Regions from separate parts of the Nonomuraea sp. NPDC050404 genome, predicted to be linked through region 2. Evidence: riboswitches for the same ligand, from Rfam matches in the RefSeq annotation. Region 2 holds a riboswitch; each other region holds the start of a gene.
The links. Region 2 has a riboswitch for cobalamin ahead of cobN (cobaltochelatase subunit CobN). Riboswitches for the same ligand answer to the same signal wherever they lie in the genome.

Region 1 (6,460 bases), on a different contig from region 2:
TAAACACGAATCGGCAAGGACTGTTCACCGCGCCCCGGAGCGGGCGCATGGCAGAGGACGTTCGTGGGTGCCCGAGGGATCGCGGGCACCCACGAAACAAGGTCGCAGGATCAATCCAGGTGGGCGACGAAGGCTCCGCGCTGGTCGGTGAGGTCATAGGCGCGCAGCTCACGGCGCGCCCGACGACGGCTGCGGCGGCGCTCCTCGCGGCACATGTAGGTCCACTCCCGGTGCCCACCCTTGGATTTGCGGACGAGCACGTGGTAACCGGGCAGGCCCCAGTAACAGCCGCTCCGGCGCCAGTTCGCGCTGTCGATGGTGATCTCGTCCGGCAGGGTGCACGGCTCGAAACGATGATCATGTACGGGCACGCAGGTTGTCAGTGGCGCGTCGGCCATCCGCACCCACCAGGGCCGGGTCTTGTCGGTCTTGCTCATACGGTCACCTTTCGGCTCCGTGACGCCCCGGGCTGGGGCCGTCGCTACACCGGGTGCACCGTGATCACCTCCGACTTCACACATGACGCAAGACCGCGAGCGACAACTCTCGCGAGAACCTGATCTCGACACTAGCGCCAGTCGCGGGAACGCGCGCATATCAGGCGACGCCCGCCAGGAGCAGCACGGGAACGGGTGGCCCGCGACCTGCTGTGCACAACCTGGCTCGCCAGGCTGTCCTGCGGCTCAGGGCTCCAGAGCATGTGCCGGTTCGAGGTCGCTCGCGGGAACCAGCTTCCACTTCTCCAGCGACTTGCGGAGATGCTCGGCCGCGTCGGCGTTCAGCGGGCTGCTCACCCAGGTCACCACGGGGAGGCTGAGGAAGCGTCCCTCCTTGACCGCGGGCAGGTCCTTGGTCGCCGGGTTGCTCTTCAGCACCTGGATCTTCTGGGCCACCGTCTGTCCCGGGTAGTCCGAGAACGCGATGAAGTCGGGCCGAGAGGAAACGAGTTTCTCCCACGACACGCTCGTCCAAGACGTCTTCAGAGTGCGGAGCGCGTTGCGGCCCCCCGCGGCGGAGATGATCCGGTCCACCGGGCCCGCCGACCCGCTGGAGTAGACGTTCTTGTCGCCGCGGTCGAAGAGGAAGACCGTGGGAGGCGTGGCCGCCTGGGGTGCCGCTTCGAGGGCGGCGAGCCGCTTCTTGATGGCGTTGATCGCCGTGTCGGCGTCCTGCCGATGATCGGTGATCTTGCCCAGGTTGCTCAGGTCGCCGTACAGGGTGTCCCAGCTGGACGCGGTGCCTCCGTCAACGAGTGCCGGGCAGGTGTCGGCCGAGGCGTACACGGCGATCTGCCGGTTCGACGCCGCGTCGGCCACCTGACCGGCCGCCGTGACCATGACGTTCGCGCCCGACGCGACCACGGCTTCGACCGTCGCGTCGCCCTTGCGCGCCCGAGGAAGACCGTCGATCACCGCGTCTCCGTGGACGGCACGCAGCAGCCGCTGGTCACCGTCGTAGGTGCCGTACCCGGCGATGCGGTCCTGAGCGCCGATCGCCAGCGTCATCGACAGCAGTCCACGCCAGGCGTCCACGTAGACCCGCTGCCCACCGGCGGGGAACCGCACGTCCTTGCCGCAGGACGCGACGGTCACGGTGGAGGCGGCCGCCTTGCCGGTCGCGGTGCCGGCTGCCTGGCCGCCGCCGGCACAGCCGGTCGCCATGAGCGCGAGAACGGCGGGCATGGCGAGAATTCTGCACATACGGGCGGAGAGCGGGCTCATGGCGGGCCGTGGCCGGTGACGAACGGATTCAGCGGGATTCTGCGTCATGGTGATGCCTTCCTGGTGGGGTCATCCGGATCGAAGCCGTCCCCGAGGACGAGATGCGTCCGTCCGGTGGCCGGGTCGGTGACATGCGCGGCAGGGACGCCGTAGACCTTCCGCACCACGTCGGGCGTGAGCGCGCGCCAAGGCGTGTCCACGGTCAGCACGGTGCCCGCGTGCAGCACCGCGACCTCGTCGAAGCAGGTGGCGGCCAAGGACAGGTCGTGGACGGCGGCCACCACGGTCCTGCCGAGGCGGCGTACGGTCCGCAGCAGCTGGACCTGGTGGCGGATGTCGAGGTGGTTGGTCGGCTCGTCGAGGACCAGCAGCTCCGATCGCTGGGCCAGGGCACGCGCGAGCATGACCCTGCGCCGCTCGCCCCCCGAGAGCCGGCCGCACCGCCGGTCGACGACCTCGGCGAGACCGACGGCGGCCAGCGCGTCCAGCACGATCCGGCGCTCGGACCGCCCGCCCAGCGCCCAGGGCGGGCGGTGCGGAATCCTGCCCAGCGCCACCATCTCGCCCACCAGCAGGTCCTCGGAAGGGGTTTCCTCCTGGGCGACGTACGCGATGAGCGCGGCCCGCCGCCGGGCACGCAGGTCGGCGACGTTCTGTCCGCCGATCGTGACCTGGCCGGCCGCCGGCCGGCTCAGGCCGGTCAACGCTCTGATCAACGTCGTCTTGCCGCTGCCGTTCACTCCGACGATCGCGAGCATCCGCCCGTACGCCACGTCGAGATCGACATCCGACAGGATGGTGCGCCCCGCGACCTCACACCGCACGCCGCGGCACCGCAGCCGCATCACCGGCCGCCGGTGAAGGTGTAATGGCGGCGGCCGAGCAGGACGAGGAAGATCGGAGCTCCGACCAGCCCGGTCACCACGCCGAGGGGGATCTCCTGCGGACGGACGAGCACCCGCGCCACCACATCCACCCACACCATGAACAACGCGCCGCCGAGCGCCGCCACCGGCAGCACGACCCGATGCCGGGCACCCACCAGCAGCCTGGCCAGATGCGGGACGACCAGGCCCACGAAACCGATCCCCCCGGACACCGCGACCAGGACGCCGACCAGGACGGACGTCAACGCGAACAACCCGATCCGCAGGCCCCGCACCGGCACACCCAGCCCCGCCGCCACGTCCGCCCCGGCGCCGAGGGCATCCAGCCAGGCATGGACGCCCATCGCGACCGCGCCCGACGCGACGACCACGAGCAGCGGTGGCATGATCTGCGGCCACGCCGCCCCCGACAGGCTGCCCAGCAGCCAGAACAGCACCGACTGGGTCGCGTTCGGGTCGTCGGTGAAGAACACCAGGAAACTGGAGAGCGAGGAGAACGCCGCCGACATCACCACCCCGGTGAGGACCAGTCGCAGCGGGGTCAGCCCGCCCTGCGCCGCCGACACCCCGAACACCAGCACCGCGGCCAGCAACGCCCCCGCCAGCGCCCCCAAGGACAGGGCCCAGACGCCCAGGCCGCCGAGCACCCCCAGCACGATCACCGCCGTCGCCCCGACACCGGCGCCCGCCGAGACGCCCAGGAGATAGGGGTCGGCCAGGGAGTTGCGCACGAGCGTCTGCATGCAGGCGCCGGCCAGCGCCAGCCCCGCGCCGACGATCAGTGCCATCAGTACCCGGGGTCCACGCAGATCCCACACGATCGTGTCGTAGATCCGGTCCGGGGCCGGCGAGCCGGTCAGCCGGGTCCCCAGCACGTCGAGGACGCCACCCAGCCGCAACGGCTCCGATCCGAAGGCGAGAGAGACGACGGCGCTGGCCGCGGTGGCGAGGACGAGGGTCACGAGCAGAGCGGCGAAAGGCACACGACCGTCCGGGGTCGTGGGAAGACGTGGCATACCCGACTGCTTTCGTCTGCGGCTCAATCGCGAAGCCGGTACGGCGACATGCGAGTCAGGAGGTTTTCGGACTCGGGTTCACTCCGACGAGGTCCCTTCCCAGGCCTGGCGGCCCAGTGGTCTCCTACCTCGCCAGTCACCCTCACCGCTGCGCGACAGCTCCGGATTCGCACCGGATTCCCGTGCCTGACTCGGCACAAGTTATAACAGAGGCGACAAAGCTGCTCACGCGCAGGGGGATGTGAATTCGGCGGGCGGCGATCCCTCGGCGCGACCAGAGGGGACATCCGCCTGCAGTTCCTGTCGGAGGCGATCCTGCCGGCCACGCTCGGCGGTGCCGCCGGGACGGCCTTGGGGGTTCTGGCCACCACGATCTATGCCCATATCAAGGGCTGGGCCACGGTGGTGCCGCCGCCGGCCTGGGCGGGCGGGCTGGGCGCGGCCATCGCCATCGGCGCCATCGCCGGGCTGCTTCCCGCCATGCGCGCGGCCCGCATGCGACCCACCGAGGCACTGCGGACCGTCTGACCTGCCCGGACCGACCATCCTGAGACCGCTATGCCCTCCTTCGATGGGGTCAATCGACTGCGCCTCGTTGTCCCGGGAGGAGCCGGGACAGGGCCGGGCCTTTCTGCCCTGCCGCCCGGGACGGCGTGCGGCTGACAGTGGGACGTGTCCAGCGGGACCGGACACCGGCCCCGCGCCATCGACACCGAGGAGATCACCATGTCCGCATCACCCGTCAGCCGCACCGCTGCCGCGTTCACCGTCGCCGTCGCCATGCTGGCCGGCGGCCTGATCAGCACCGCCTCACAGGCCACCGCGTCACAGGCCACCGCGTCACAGGCGGCCGAGGAGCAGGCGGCCGAGGAGCAGGCGGCCGAGGAGCAGGCTCGGCGCGGCTGCGTCAAAGTCGGCGCCAAGTCGCTGTACGCCGACGGGGTACGCGCCGCCACCGTCAACGACTACGACTGCGGCGCGACCGAGTACGCCCAGCTCTGGGTCTGGACGTCGTTCAAGAAGAGCCGCACCGCCACCTGGTCGGCCGACGTCTACGTCGAGCGCAAGGACGGCGTCCGCTTCAACTCGGTGAACTTCTCCAACGTCCGGCACCAGGACATGCGCTCGCACAACCGGGCGGTGACCCCGCCGTCGCGCGGCTGCGCCGACTTCAGCTACGGAGGCCGTACCGTCACCGCGTGTACGCCCTTCGTCTGAGCCGCCGCCCTTTCACCCGCCCAGGCCGGCCTCGCGCGCCCGGATCGCCGCCTGGGCGCGGTTGGGGACGTGGAGTTTGTCCAGCAGTCTGGAGACGTTGTTGCGGATCGTCTTCTCCGACAGCACCAGGGCGCGCGCGATGCGGCGGTTGTCGAAGCCGCGGGCCAGCAGATCGAGGATCTCCCGCTCCCTGGCGGTCAGCGTGGGGAAGGCCTCCCGGCAGGGGACGGAGTGCACCGCCGTGAAGAACGCCGACAACCGTTCGGCGGTACGCGGGCCCAGGCTCGCGCCACCACGGGCGACCGTGTGCACGGCGCGCAGGATGTCCTCGGCGCCGGCGTCCTTGACCAGATAGCCGCGCGCTCCGGCGCGCAGGGCCGCCACGACCGTGTCGTCGGTGTCGGACATCGTCAGCACCAGCACAGCCGGAGCGGCGTCGGCGTCGGTGGTGAGGCGGCGCGTGGCCTCGATGCCGGAGCCGTCGGGCAGGCAGAGATCCATCAGCACCACCTGGGGGCGCAACTGCCGGACCAGCTCGTACGCCGTGGCCAGATCGCCCGCCTCCCCGGCCACCCGCAAGCCGGGATCGGTGTCCAGGACGTGCCGCAGCCCTTGGCGGAACATCGGGTGGTCATCGACGATCAGTACGGTCAACGGCTCATCGGGCATGGGCGGCGTCCTCTCACGGCAGGTGCAGGGGCAGGCGGGCGCGGACGATGGTGCCGCCGCCCGGCCCCGGGCCGAGCGTCAGGGTGCCGCCGATCTCCTCGGCCCGGTCGGTCATCGAGCGAAGCCCGACGCCTTCGCGGGCCGGGACCGCGGGCAGGCCGGCGCCGTCGTCGGCGACGCGTACTTCCAGCCACGGGCCCGCGATCGCGGCGGTCAGGTCGATGCGGTCCGCGCCGCTGTGCCGTATCGCGTTGGTCAGGGCCTCGGCGGCGATGCGGTACGCCGCCGCCTCGGTCGCGGCCGGGAGCGCGGGCAGCGCGGCGGGCAGACTGGTGTGTACGTCGGCGCCGAAGCCGGCGGCGAGGTGCGTCAGCGCGGCGGGCAGGCCCATGTCGTCGAGGGCCGGTGGACGCAGGTCCTCGATGATCTGGCGGATCTCGCGCAGGCACCGCGTGATCTCCCCCGACACCTCGCCGAAAATGGTGGCGACGGGTGAGCCGGCGTCGAGGGTGCGGCGGGCGGCGTCGAGCCGCAGCCCGATGCCCGCCATCGAGGGGCCGAGCCCGTCGTGCAGGTCGCGGCGCAGCCGGCGGCGTTCCTCCTCGCGGGTGGTGACGATCCGCTCGCGGCTGGCCAGCAGGTCGGCGTGCAGCCGGAGCGCCGCGATCACCGGCGCGGCCTGGGCGGCCAGGTCGTTGATCGCCGCGCGGTCACGGGCGTCGAGCGCCGCCTCGCCAGGGCGGGCGGTGATCGTCAATGTGCCGACGTGCCGCGCCCGGTGGTACAGCGGTAAGCCGAGCGCGGCGCCGTCGCCGGTCTCACCCACGCTGGCCAGGGTCCGCGGCCCGCTGCGCGTGGGCATGGTCAGCTCGGCGGCCGGCAGGCCCAGCCGCTCGACCACGGTGCGGCACACGATCATGGCCACCTCGCCGGAGTCGTGCTGATCGCG
Region 2 (6,460 bases):
GTGGGGCGGCGTTCACGTTCGGGTACGCCGAGCACGTGGAGTTGCTGCGCGCGGCCGGCGCGGAGGTCGTGACCTTCGACCCGCTGCGCGACGAACGCCTGCCGGAAGGCACCGGCGGGCTCGTGATCGGCGGCGGCTTCCCCGAGGTGTACGCCGCGGAACTGGCCGCGAACGAGCCGCTGCGCGCCGAGGTGGCGGCCTTCGCCGGGCCGATCGCGGCGGAATGCGCCGGATTGCTGTACCTGTGCGAAGAGCTGGACGGCCGGCCCATGTGCGGGCGCGTGCCGGGACGCGCGTCGATGACCTCCCGGCTCACGCTCGGCTACCGGGAGGCCGTCGCGGTCGGCCACTCGCCGCTGACCAGGCCGGGCGAGCGCTACCGGGGCCACGAGTTCCACCGGACCACCGTCGCCTACCGGTCCGGGCCGCTGTTCCGCTGGGACGGCGGCTCGGACGGGTACGGCGACGCCCTGGTGACGGCCTCGTACCTGCACCTGCACTGGGCGGGCAGGCCCGAGACGGCTCAGCGGCTGGTGTCGTCCTCCAGATCGCCTTCCGTCTTGAGGTAGACCTCCCGCAGCCCGCGCAGCACGTCGGGGTCGGGGTGCTCCCACATGCCGCGCTCGGCCGCCTCAAGGAGGCGTTCGGCCATCCCGTGCAGCGCCCACGGGTTGGACTCGGCCATGAACGCCTGGTTCTCGGGGTCCAGCACGTACGTCTCGGTCAGCTTGTCGTACATCCAGTCGGCCACCACGCCGGTGGTCGCGTCGTAACCGAACAGGTAGTCCACGGTCGCGGCCAGCTCGAACGCGCCCTTGTAGCCGTGCCGCCGCATCGCGGCCAGCCAGCGCGGGTTGACGACCCTGGCGCGGAAGATCCGTGAGGTCTCCTCCGACAACGTCCTGGTACGTACGGCGTCCGGGCGGGTGCTGTCGCCGATGTAGGCGGCCGGGGCCTTGCCGGTGAGGGCGCGGACGGTGGCGACCATGCCGCCGTGGTACTGGAAGTAGTCGTCGGAGTCGGCGATGTCGTGCTCGCGGCTGTCCACGTTCTTGGCGGCCACCGCGATCCGGCGGTAGGCGTCCTCCATCTGCGGGCGCGCGGCCACGCCGTCCAGGTCGCGGCCGTAGGCGAAGCCGCCCCACACCGCGTACACCTCGGCCAGGTCAGCGTCGTCGCGCCAGCTCCGGTTGTCGATCAGCGGCAGCAGCCCGGCACCGTACGCGCCGGGCGCCGAACCGAAGATCCGCATGGTGGCCCGGCGCTCGTCACCGGCGGTCGCGGCGACGTGGGCACGGACGTAGTTGTCCTCGTGCGGCTCGTCCAGGCCGGCGACCAGGCGTACGGCGTCGTCCAGCATCGCCACCACGTGCGGGAAGGCGTCGCGGAAGAAGCCGCTGATGCGTACCGTCACGTCGATCCTGGGCCTGGCCAGCTCGGCGAGCGGGATCGGCTCCAGGCGGGTGACCCGGCGGGACGCCTCGTCCCATTCGGGGCGGACACCGAGCAGCGCGAGCACCTCGGCCACGTCGTCGCCCGCCGTGCGCATGGCACTGGTGCCCCAGACGGACAGCCCCACCGAACGCGGCCACTCCCCCGTGTCGGCCCGGTAGCGCTCCAGCAGCGACTCGGCCATCGCCTGCCCGGTCTCCCAGGCCAGTCTGCTGGGCACCGCCCTGGGGTCCACGGAGTAGAAGTTGCGGCCCGTCGGCAGCACGTTGACCAGGCCGCGCAGGGGCGATCCGCTCGGCCCTGCCGGGACGAAGCCGCCGTCCAGGGCGTGCAGGAGGTGGTCGAGTTCGTCGGTGGTACGGGCCAGGCGCGGCACCATCTCAGTGGCGGCGAAGGTGAGGATGCGCGTGACCAGGTCCACCCGCTCGTCGTGAGGTTCCCCCTGCCCCTCGCGATCCTCGCGGGGTTCGCTGAGAACCTCGCGATCCTCGTGGGATTCGCCGAGCACTGCCCTGGCCACCCCGGCCGCCGCGTCCGCCGCCCAGTCGCGTTCCTCCATGCCCGCCGCCAGAGCGCGGGCCAGCGCCTCGGCCCTGTCCACCTCCCCCAGCCCCGCCGTGCCGTCCTCGGCCAGGCCGAGGGCCTCGCGCAGGCCGGGCAGCGTCTCGCGGCCCGCCCACAACTGCCGGGCCCGCAACATGGCCAGCACGAGGTCCACCCGCACCTGCCCGGACGGCGCCTGCCCGAGGACATGCAGCCCGTCGCGGATCTGCGCGTCCTTCACCTCGCACAACCAGCCGTCCACGTGCAGGATGAAGTCGTCGAACTCGCTGTCGTGCGGCCGGTCGGCCAGCCCCAGGTCGTGGTCGAGCCGGGCGGCCTGGATCAGCGTCCAGATCTGCGCGCGGATGGCGGGCAGCTTGGCCGGGTCCATGGCGGCGATCGTGGCGTGCTCGTCGAGGAGTTGTTCCAGCCGGGCGATGTCGCCGTACGTCTCGGCGCGGGCCATCGGCGGCACCATGTGGTCCACCAGCACGGCGTGCGCCCGCCGCTTGGCCTGCGTACCCTCCCCCGGGTCGTTGACCAGGAACGGGTAGACCAGCGGCAGGTCGCCGATCGCCGCGTCGGTGGCGCACGCGGCCGACATGCCCGCCGCCTTGCCCGGCAGCCACTCCAGGTTGCCGTGCTTGCCGACGTGCACCATCGCGTGCGCGCCGAACTCGGCCGACAACCAGCGGTAGGCGGCCAGGTAGTGGTGGCTGGGCGGCAGGTCGGGGTCGTGGTAGATGGCGATCGGGTTCTCGCCGAAGCCGCGCGGCGGCTGCACCATCACGACCACGTTCCCGGCGCGCAGCGCGGCCAGCACGATGTCGCCCTCGTGCACGAACAGCTCGCCGGGCGGCGGCCCCCAGTGCCGCTCCATCCCGGCGCGCAGGTCCTCCGGCAGCGTCCGGTACCAGCTCTCGTAGGAGGCGGCGGAGATCCGTACCGGATTGCCCGCCAGGTGCTCCTCGGTCAGCCAGTCCTGGTCCTGGCCGCCGGCGGCGATCAGCGCGTGGATGAGCGCGTCGCCGTCCTGCCCGGCCACGCCGGGGAAGCCGTCGCCCAGGTCGTAGCCGGCCTCGGCGAGCCTGGCCAGCAGCCGTACGGTGCTGACGGGGGTGTCCAGGCCGACGGCGTTGCCGATGCGGGAGTGCTTGGTCGGGTACGCCGACAACATCACGACCAGGCGCCGCTCGGCGGGCGGGACGTGGCGCAGCAGGCCGTGCCGTACCGCGATGCCCGCCACCCGGGCCGCCCGCTCGGGGTCGGCGGCGTAGACGGTCAGCCCGTCCTCGTCGATCTCCTTGAACGAGAACGGCACCGTGATGATGCGCCCGTCGAACTCGGGGATGGCCACCTGGGAGGCGGCGTCCAGCGGCGACAGGCCGTCGTCGTTCTCCTCCCACGCCTGCCTGCTGGTGGTCAGGCAGAGCCCTTGCAGGATGGGCACGTCGAGCGCGGCCAGCGCGCCCACGTCCCACGCCTCGTCGTCGCCGCCCGCGCCGGCGGTGGCGGGGCGCGCGCCCCCGGCCGCCAGCACCGTCACCACCAGCGCGTCGGCGGCACGCAGTGCGTCGAGCAGTTCGGGCTCGGCGGTGCGCAGCGACGAGCAGAAGATCGGCAGCGCCCGGCCGCCCGCGTCCTCGACGGCCGTGCAGAGCGCCTCGACGAACGCGGTGTTGCCCGCCATGTGATGTGCGCGGTAGTACAGGACGCCCACCACCGGCCCGCCGCCGGACCTGGCCTCCCGCTCCAGCGGCCCCCACGACGGAGCCTGTACGGGCGGCGCGAACCCGTGCCCGGTCAGCAGCACGGTGTCGGACAGGAAGGCGTGCAACTCGGTCAGGTTGGCGGGCCCGCCGTGCGCCAGGTAGGCGTGGGCCTGCGCGCAGACGCCCGAACTGACCGTGGACAGCTCCATCAGCTCGGCGTCCGGCGCCTGCTCCCCGCCCAGCACCACGACCGGGCGCGGGCCGGCCAGCAGCGCGTCGAGCCCCTCCTCCCAGGCGCGACGGCCGCCGAGCAGGCGCACGACGACCAGGTCGACGCCTTCGAGCAGCGCGGGCAGGTCCTCCGGGCCCAGCCTGGCGGGGTTGCCCAGCCGGTATCCGGGTGCGCTCGCGCGAGCGCTCAGCAGGTCGGTGTCGGACGTCGAAAGCAGCAGAACGGTACGCCCGTCCGAACCCTCGCCGGAGCGCAGGCTCTCGTCGGAGCGTGAGCTCTCGCCGGGGCGCAGGCTCTCGTCGGAGCGTGAGCTCTCATCGGAGCCCGTGCTCTCGTCGGAGGGCAGCGGAACGGTGTGGCTGTCGCCAGGCAAGGCGCATTCCTCCCTCGGGGTCCTCGCCCCGGTCGCGGGTGACGCGACGGCAGGAGTCTCCTGGCTCCCGGATCAGCGCTCACCCCGGCCTTCCCACCCGTTGCCGGGCAGTGGCCTGCGGTGGGGTTCGCTCCCCGGTCACAGTGGCGGGACCGCGCCGGTTTCGCACCGGCTTCCTCACTCAGCCATCGTCTACCAGGAGACTACGGCAAGAGCGGCCTCCGCAAAACTGGCGTTACCATCCTCTTCGTGGCCAAAGGTGACCTTTCCGTACGCGTGCGTCCCGACGCCTGTCCGGGCGCGCTGCAGGTGCACGAGGCCGCCGACGGCGCCCTGGCGCGGATCCGGCTTCCGGGCGGCGCGGTGACCACCTCCCAGCTCCGCGAGCTCGCGGCCTGCGCGGATTCGCTCGGTTCCGGGGTGATCGAGTTGACCTCGCGGGCCAACGTACAGGTGCGGGGGCTGCGCTCGCCCGCCGCCTTCGCCACCCGGATGGCCGCCGCCGGGCTGCTGCCGTCGGCCGCCCACGAACGGGTGCGTAACATCGTCGCCTCGCCACTGAGCGGGCGCGAGGCCGGGGGCACGCTGGACGTGCAGCCGCTCGTGGAGGCGCTCGACGCGGGGCTGTGCTCGCGCCCTCGGCTGGCCGAGTTGCCGGGACGCTTCCTGTTCGCCCTGGACGACGGCACGGGGGACACGACCCCCCTCGGCGCGGACGTCACCTTCGCGGCCGGCGCTGCGGACCTCGCCTCCCCGGCCGGCGCTGTGGGTGTCGCCTCCACGGCCGGTACTGCGGACCTCTCCTCCCCGGCTGGGCAGGGACGGTTGCTCCTGGCCGGGGAGGACACCGGGCTCGTCACGCGGGCGGACGCGGCGGTCGCGCTGATGCTGGCAGCCGCCGAGGCGTTCCTCGACGAGCGCCACGCCGACGCGCCCGACGGCGAGGCCGCGGCCTGGCGCATCCACGAGCTCGACAACGGCCCCGCCCGCATCACCGCCCGCCTGGGCATCGGCGCGGCTACCGGGGCCGGCTCGGGCGGGCGGGTGAGCGGCCCGGCCCGGCCGCGTGCCGGGCGGGTGGTGCAGCAGGACGGGCGGGTGGCGCTGGAGGTGCTGGTGCCGCTGGGCAGGTTGTCCCCCGGTCAGGCGCGGGCCCTCGCCGGCTGCGGTCCCGTCGTGCGGCTCACCCCGTGGCGGACGGCGGTGGTGCTGGACCTGTCGCCCGCCGACGCGGACCGCGCGGAACGCACGCTCACCGACGCCGGCCTCATCACCGACCCCGACTCCCCCTGGGCCGGGGTCACGTCCTGCACCGGAAGCCCAGGTTGTGCGAAGGCGCTGGCGGACGTGCGGGCCGACGCGCGCCGCTGGGTCGAGGACCAGGACCGGGCCCCCGGGACACCCGTCCACTGGGCCGGTTGCGAACGGCGTTGCGGCCTGCCACGCGGCCAGGTCGTCCAGATGATCGCCACCGGCGACGGCTACCGGCAGGAAACCCCATGACACCAGCAGCCGAGGACAGCCACCGGCGGGAAACCCGATGACGCCGGCGACCGAGAACAGCCACCGGCGAGAACCCCGATGACAACCGCCATCGGCGGCGGCCGACGAGAGCCGCGGCCAACGAGAAGGGCACCAGTGACCGACTACATCCGCGACGGCGCCGAGATCTACCGGCGCTCGTTCGCGACCATCCGCGCCGAGACCGACCTCACGGGCCTGCCGCCCGACGTGGCCCAGGTCGCGGTGCGGATGATCCACTCCTGTGGCATGACCGACCTGGTCACCGACCTGGCCTGGTCACCCGGCGTGGTCGTACGGGCTCGTGAGGCTCTCGGGAAGGGCGCGCCCGTGTTGTGCGACGCCATGATGGTGGCCTCCGGCGTGACCAGGAGCAGGCTGCCCGCCGCCAACGAGGTGTTGTGCACGCTGAACGACCCGCGCGTACCCGAACTGGCCGAACGCCTGGGCACCACCCGCAGCGCCGCGGCCATGGAGTTGTGGCGCGACCGCCTCGACGGCGCGGTGGTGGCGATCGGCAACGCGCCGACCGCGCTGTTCCGGCTGCTGGAGCTGGTCGAAGAGGGGGCGGGCAGGCCGGCGGCGGTGCTCGGCATCCCGGTGGGGTTCATCGGCGCGGCCGAGTCG
Region 3 (6,460 bases), on a different contig from region 2:
TGAGCGGCTCGAAACCGGGATCGACACCTGGCGCGGGTTTGGCCAGCAGGAGGTAGGTGACCGGGCCGACCAGGACGGGGCGCGCCTCCAGGTTCAAGGTGAAGGCTTCACGCAGTTCGCCGAGTTGTTTGGCGGGGTCGGCGGTGAACGTGGTGTCGGGGCCGAGTTCGGGCACCAGGTAGTGGTAGTTGGTGTCGAACCACTTGGTCATCTCCAGTGGCGCGATGTCCTGGGTGCCGCGCGCCATGGCGAAGTAGCCGTCGAGCGCGTCGGTGGCGACCGCGGCGCGGTGCCGCTCGGGGATGGCGCCGACCATGACGGTGGTGTCCAGCATGTGGTCGTACAGCGAGAAGTCGCCGGTGGGCACCTCGGCGACACCGGCGTCGGTCAGGCGGCGCCAGTTGTCGCGGCGCAGCGTCTCGGCCACCGAGCTCAGTTCGGCCGCGCTGACGCGCCCGGCCCAGTAGCCCTCGACGGCCTTCTTCAGCTCCCGGTCCGGTCCTTGACGCGGGTAGCCGTACACGGTGGGAGTGGCGGAGATATCGGCCACGGAACTCTCCTTCGCGAGTCACGAGAGACCTCGGCGGATTCCCGGGAGCGAAGGCGCGACCACAGCGCGGACACGAAGACATGCCCGTGGGTCCGCCCGGCCCGCCCTCGAGGCCGTCGACGTCGCCGCGCGCGGAGGTCGCGCGCGGGCAGTGGCAGGTCTTCGGACTCGTGGGCGCCCTGCTTGTTCCTAGTGGCCGTCGCTTCCCCGGGCCGCTGGGGGCCGAGTGCTGGTGACGGCGGTCGTTCCCACTCACCGCTGCGGGGCAGTCCCGGATTCCCACCGGGTTCCCTCTTGCGACGCGCCTGCCTGGCGGACAGGGCGAACCGACTGCAAAGGCCACCCTAGAGCGCGGACGCCTCTTACGCGACAACGGGTCCGGATGGCGGGACACTCCCGGTTTCGCCGGTCACGCGACCGGGCAGCTCTGCCTGTGGCCAACTGCATCATGCAGGCGACGGCGGAACGGGGAAGCCGGTGTGATTCCGGCGCGGTCCCGCCACTGCGAGCACGCGCCGACCGACTGTGACGAGCCGGGCGGGACGGAGTGGCGCCCGCTGCCGGAGCTGTTGACGGGCTCTCGTGGGCTAGCGGCGAAGATCGACGAAGTGGCGTGTGACCGGCGAACTCGCCGAACCCGCGCCGGGTCACCCGTTCTTCGTGCGGCGCGGTTGCTGCCTCTACTACCTGCTCCCCGACGGCGGCAAGTGCGGCGACTGCGCGCTCATTCCCGATCGGGCACGCCGGGAACAGTGGGCGCGGATCGTCGGAGAGCGCGGTGACACCCTATGAGTGACACCGTCAGAAGAATAATGCCGCCATTTATCCGCGCTCCGACGTATCACGAAATCTGCCGGACATCGGATGACCCCTTGTCGGATTCGAGGCTTGTTGTTACGATTCAACCCGTTTAACCCTAAGTGAATATTGTCGTCCGCAGCGAGGAAGCCGGTCAAAGTCCGGCACTGTCGCGCAACCGTAGGTCACCAAAGGTGACAAGTCGGGTCCATCCTGCGGACGAGTTATGTCAGACCACTGTCGCGAGTAGCAGAGGTGGACACGGTTGGCCGGCGGGTCCATATCGTCCTCTCCTTGCTGTTCGCGCAAAAGGACGAGGCGTGGATCACACCTTTCCTGGACATTGGCGGTCGACTGTCGCGGTGCTGTCCGCTGTAGCCGGCATCGTGGCGGCAACGATGGTGTTCGGCCCTGTCACGGCCGCTTCGGCTGCTGATGCGGAGGCCGCGCGCAACAGCGCGCGCTGGCTGTCCCGTCAACTCGGCGCCGACGGGACATTACAGAACCCGCTCGGCGGGGCGTTACCCGATCACGGACTCATGATCGACACCTTGTACGCCCTGCGAGCCGCGGGGGAGGGCGAACTCGCCGAACCCATCGTCCGGTACCTGGACGACGAGCGGCATGCCAGCGACTACTTCACCTGGGACGGCCTGGTGCCCGGCATGGGCTACGACGCGGTGATCGTCGGCGGGGCCACGGCCAAGGTGCTGGTGGCCGCCCAGGTCGCCGGACGGGACCCGCGCAACTTCGGCGGCCACGACATGGTCGCGGAGACCCAGGGCGCGATCATGCGGTCGGGTCCGGACAAGGGGCGCGTCAGCGACTACTCCAAGAACCCCGACCTGGCGGACTCGGTCTCGAACAACGCCAACGTGTTCGGGCAGGCCCTCGGCGTGATCGGGCTGGCGGGCGTCGGCGAGAACGACAGGCCGGCCATCGACACACTGATAGGGCAGCAGTGCTCGGAAGGCTACTTCCGGATCTTCTTCGGCTATATCCCGACCGATGAGACCGGCGACCATGTCACGTCGAACGGCACCAAGGTCTCGACGTGTGACGAGGGCAAGCCGTTCGGCCAGTCCGCGCCGGACGGCGACGCCACGGGCATGGCCCTGTCGGCGCTGCTGGCCGCGCGGCACGCGGGTGCGACCGGGCTGGATGGGCCGATCGACGCGGCCGTGTCCTGGTTGAAGGCGAACCAGAAGCCCGGAGGCGGATGGGGAGGCGGCGTCAGCACGGAGGCGCCCAACACCAACAGCACCGGACTCATCGTGCAGGCGCTCGTGGATGCGGGCGGCGCCGACGACGCGGTGCAACGCGGTACCGCTTACCTTGAGTCCGCCCAGGCGACGGCCACGGCGGACGGGGACAGCGCACTCGGCGACCAGATCGGCGCGATCGCCTACACGCCGGAGGAGTACCAGGCCGCGAGGACCGGTGGCATCGTCGGGCTCGACACGTGGATCCGGGCGGGTGCCCAGGCCACGCTCGGACTCGCCCGGATCGGCTTCCACGACCTTTCGCAGGGCAGGGTCCCACCTCCGGGCGAAGACCCGGGAACCAGCCCTTCCCCTACGGTCACCCCCACGGTGAGCCCGACTGACAACCCCACGGCGAGCCCATCCCCAAACCCGACAGTGACGACCACCGTCACCTCAACGACCACGTATTCGACGACCACCACGATCACCACGACCACGACCGCGACAGCGACAGCGACCGCGACAGCAACGTCCCGGCCGAACGCGACACCCACCCGGAAAACTTCGGCGAAGCCGGTCGCCAGGCCCAGGGCGACGAGCAGGACGACTCCCAGACCGAAACCGCGGTCCGCTCCGACACCGCGAAGACCGGATTCCGGTCCGGCGGCCGGCGACGACCCGAGCGGCGACACGACGCTGCCCGGCACGGACTCCGGCCCTTCGATGCCGCCGCAGGGCCAGTCCGTGCCCGCCACCGCCGGCCCGGCCGGACGGTTGGGCGCCTACCTGGCCGGTCGGCTCGTGGACGGCGACCACGTCGAGGTCACCAAGGACGGCGAGACGTACGTCGACTACGACGCGAGCGCGGACCTCGTGCTCGCGTTACGCGCCTTGGGCGAGCAGCCGGAGGCCGTCACCCGGGCGTCGTTGTTCCTGCTCCAGCCGGATTCGATCCAGGCCTACGCCTACGGCGCGCCGTATGAGCAGGGGCCCGCGGCCTATGCCGAGCCGCTGGCGAAACTGCAGATCATCGCCCGGTTCCTCCAGACCGAGCCGGCCGCGCCCGCCGGCCTCGCGACGACCGCCGATCGGCTCAAGGCCAGCCTTGCCCAGCTCAGGACGGCGCAGGGCCGGTTCGTCGACCGTGGCGTCTATGGCGATGGGGACGGCCTGGTCCGCAGGCAGGCGTGGGCCGTCCTCGCGATCACCGCGGGCGGGGCTCCCGGTGAGACCACGGCTTCGCTTGAGGCGCTCCTCCAGAGCCAATGCTCCGACGGTTCGTTCCCGGCGGACCTCAACACCAAGGACTGCGCGACCGGAGACCTGGCCGCGACCGCCGCCGCGATCACCGCGCTGAGCGGCGAACCTCGCAGCACCCCTGCCGCCGCGGGCCAGGCGCCGGCCGCGCCCGTCGCGTTCCAGATCAAGCCCTCTGTGAGCAACTCCCCGGCGGGCTGGTCACAACGTCACCGTACCGCCCTGGAGAACGCCGCCGCGGTGCTCGCCTCCCGTACCTCCGGCGACGGTCTGGTGCGGTCGGGCGGCCAGGTCGACGTGGCGCTGAGCGCGGCCGTCGCCGGGGGCCGCCGGGCTGTGGGCCTCGACGCGGGCGACACCACCCGGGCGCTCGGCGCGCTGCTCCTGCCCGACGGCGGGTTCGGCACGTCCGGAGCCGCGAGCAACCTGACAGCGAGCAACCTGACAGCGAGCATCGCCGGCGTTCCCGGAGCCGGAAGCGACCTGACGGTGAGCATCGCCGGCGCTCCCGGATTGGCGGAGCGCTCCTGGCTGAGCGCTCCCGGTTCGCCGGTGACGATCGGCCTGTATCTGAAGGAGCAGGAGTCGGCCGCGCGTCGCAGCCCGGCCGAGGATACGTGGCCGATGTGGCCCCTGTTCGCGCTCGGCGCGATCGTGGCCGCCGCCGGGCTCGGCTACGCCGGCCGCCGGATCGCTTCTCGCAAGACGGCGCCCGCAGGAGCGGGCCCCCTCGAACACGACCTACCGGCCACAAGCCCGCTCGCGACCAAACGCCTGACCCGGACCCCACCCCGTCGTCCTGAAGGGACCACCACGTGAAAAGGACTTCTGCCGGACTCTGCGGCCTCGTCTTATCCGCCGCGTTCACGGTGGCCGTGCAGACACCGGCGCACGCCGCCGGTTATGACGGCATCTGCACCGGCGCCGACGCCCTGAGCGGCGTCACCGTCGTCATCGACTTCCAGGAACTGGACGGCAATGGCGGCGCCCCCGCGCCGACACTCACCCGCTGCTCCCCGAACCCCACGCCGGGTACCCAGCGCACCGGCATTCAAGCCCTCCAGGACGCCGGAATCAGCGTGGCGGGTGTCGCGCAGTGGGGCCTGGCGTTCGTGTGCCGGCTGCAGGGCCGCCCCTCGGCTGCCGAATCGATCCCGATCTCCAGCAACCCGAACTACCGCGAGGCGTGCGTCGTCACCCCTCCCGGCGCCGCCTACTGGTCGTACTGGAACGCCACGGGCACCGGCACGACCTGGACGTACAGCAGCTACGGCGCGCTCAACCGCAACGTGATCCCGGGCGGGTTCGAGGGCTGGTCGTTCTCGCTGAACAAGACCGCCACCAGCAACCCGCCGCCGGGCGTCACCCCGAGCAACCCCGCGGTCAACCCGGACAACCCGACCGTGAGCCTGTCCGTGAACGACCTCGACCGCAAGATCACTCTGGGCCAGAGCACCTCGCTGACCTGGACCTCGACGAACGCGACGGCGCTGACCGCATTCTCGGTCGCACCGGCGGCAGGCGGCGGTTCCTGGTCGGGCGCGCTGGCGGCCCCGGGTGGAACGAAGACGGTGACACCGACGGCGAAGGGCGCCTACACGTACACGATCCGCGCGACCGGCGCAGGCGGGACCGTCTACAACACGGCCACGCTGACGGTCCAATGAAGCGAGCGGCCCTTCGCCGTCCGCGAACGCTCGTCCGGGCATTCGCGGCGGTCACCGTGATGCTGGGCGTGCTTCTCCCGGCGGCGCCCGGCGCATCGGCGATGATCGACCCGTCCAAAGGCAAACCGGGGTTCTGCCAGGACGGGACGGGTGTCACCGTCGTCGTCGACTTCCAGCAACTCGGTGGCACGACGATCGTGCGCTGCAACCCGCAGCCGGAACGCGGCACCGGCCTGGACGCGTTGAAGGGCGCGGGATTCCAGATCGCCGGAGTGCAGCGGTGGGGGGAGGCGTTCATCTGCCGGATCGAGAACCGGCCGTCGGCCGTGGAGAAGATCCCGGTGACGGGCAACGAGAACTACATGGAGGCGTGCATCGACACGCCGCCCGCCGCCGGGTACTGGTCGTACTGGCATGCCGGCAACAACTGCGCCTGGAAATACAGCCAGTGGGGCGTCAAGAACCGCGACTTCGTCGCGGGCGGGTTCGAGGGCTGGTCGTTCTCCCTGAACGCCACCGCCGAGACCAACCCGAAGCCGCGGATCGCCGCGGTCCGTCCCGGAACCGAGGGCGGCTCGTGCGACACCCCTGACGAGCCCGCTCCCACGACCAACGATCCGAGCGCGGTCCAGCCCGGCTCGGGCGGCGACGACCCTCCCCAGGACCCCCCGCGCACGGACCCGGATCCACCCGCCGCACAGGATCCCGCACCCCGTGCGGACCAGAACCCTCCCGCCGCGCAGGATCCTCCGCGCGTGGACGCCACCCCGAGCACAAGCCCTTCCGCCACACCCCTGCGTCCGGATCCGGATTCTCCCGCCGCACGGGATCCCGCGGCCCCGGATGCCCCCGCCGTACAGGATGCCCCGAGCACGGATCCGACGCGGTGGGAGGAGCCGGGGGAGGCGGCACCGCCGCAGGAGGCGTCCCGGCAGGACGGCAGCACCCTGCCGCGCCCTCTGCCCCGAAGGCCGGAGGCATCC

Region 1: linked by a shared signal. The riboswitch ahead of AB0I81_RS33080 (iron ABC transporter permease) and the one ahead of cobN (cobaltochelatase subunit CobN) in region 2 are both predicted to bind cobalamin.
Region 3: linked by a shared signal. The riboswitch ahead of AB0I81_RS00145 (hypothetical protein) and the one ahead of cobN (cobaltochelatase subunit CobN) in region 2 are both predicted to bind cobalamin.

The regions. Positions count from the first base shown of each region.
Region 1 is NZ_JBFAKB010000013.1:51,076-57,535, reverse strand. Features, by position in the region: gene AB0I81_RS33100 (GTP-binding protein) at 1-3, shown strand, start outside; gene AB0I81_RS33095 (hypothetical protein) at 111-437, opposite strand; gene AB0I81_RS33090 (ABC transporter substrate-binding protein) at 684-1,682, opposite strand; gene AB0I81_RS33085 (ABC transporter ATP-binding protein) at 1,766-2,545, opposite strand; gene AB0I81_RS33080 (iron ABC transporter permease) at 2,566-3,624, opposite strand; cobalamin riboswitch at 3,664-3,830, opposite strand; partial or broken gene AB0I81_RS33075 (ABC transporter permease) at 3,880-4,152, shown strand; gene AB0I81_RS33070 (hypothetical protein) at 4,351-4,842, shown strand; gene AB0I81_RS33065 (response regulator transcription factor) at 4,855-5,511, opposite strand; gene AB0I81_RS33060 (histidine kinase) at 5,525-6,460, opposite strand, start outside.
Region 2 is NZ_JBFAKB010000020.1:96,039-102,498, forward strand. Features, by position in the region: gene AB0I81_RS42695 (cobyrinate a,c-diamide synthase) at 1-569, shown strand, start outside; gene cobN (cobaltochelatase subunit CobN) at 524-4,195, opposite strand; cobalamin riboswitch at 4,366-4,523, opposite strand; gene cobG (precorrin-3B synthase) at 4,562-5,815, shown strand; gene AB0I81_RS42710 (precorrin-8X methylmutase) at 5,951-6,460, shown strand, end outside.
Region 3 is NZ_JBFAKB010000001.1:27,084-33,543, reverse strand. Features, by position in the region: gene metE (5-methyltetrahydropteroyltriglutamate--homocysteine S-methyltransferase) at 1-550, opposite strand, end outside; cobalamin riboswitch at 686-896, opposite strand; cobalamin riboswitch at 965-1,085, shown strand; gene AB0I81_RS00150 ((2Fe-2S)-binding protein) at 1,166-1,342, shown strand; adenosylcobalamin (AdoCbl) riboswitch at 1,467-1,609, shown strand; gene AB0I81_RS00145 (hypothetical protein) at 1,711-4,629, shown strand; gene AB0I81_RS00140 (hypothetical protein) at 4,626-5,477, shown strand; gene AB0I81_RS00135 (ABC transporter substrate-binding protein) at 5,546-6,460, shown strand, end outside.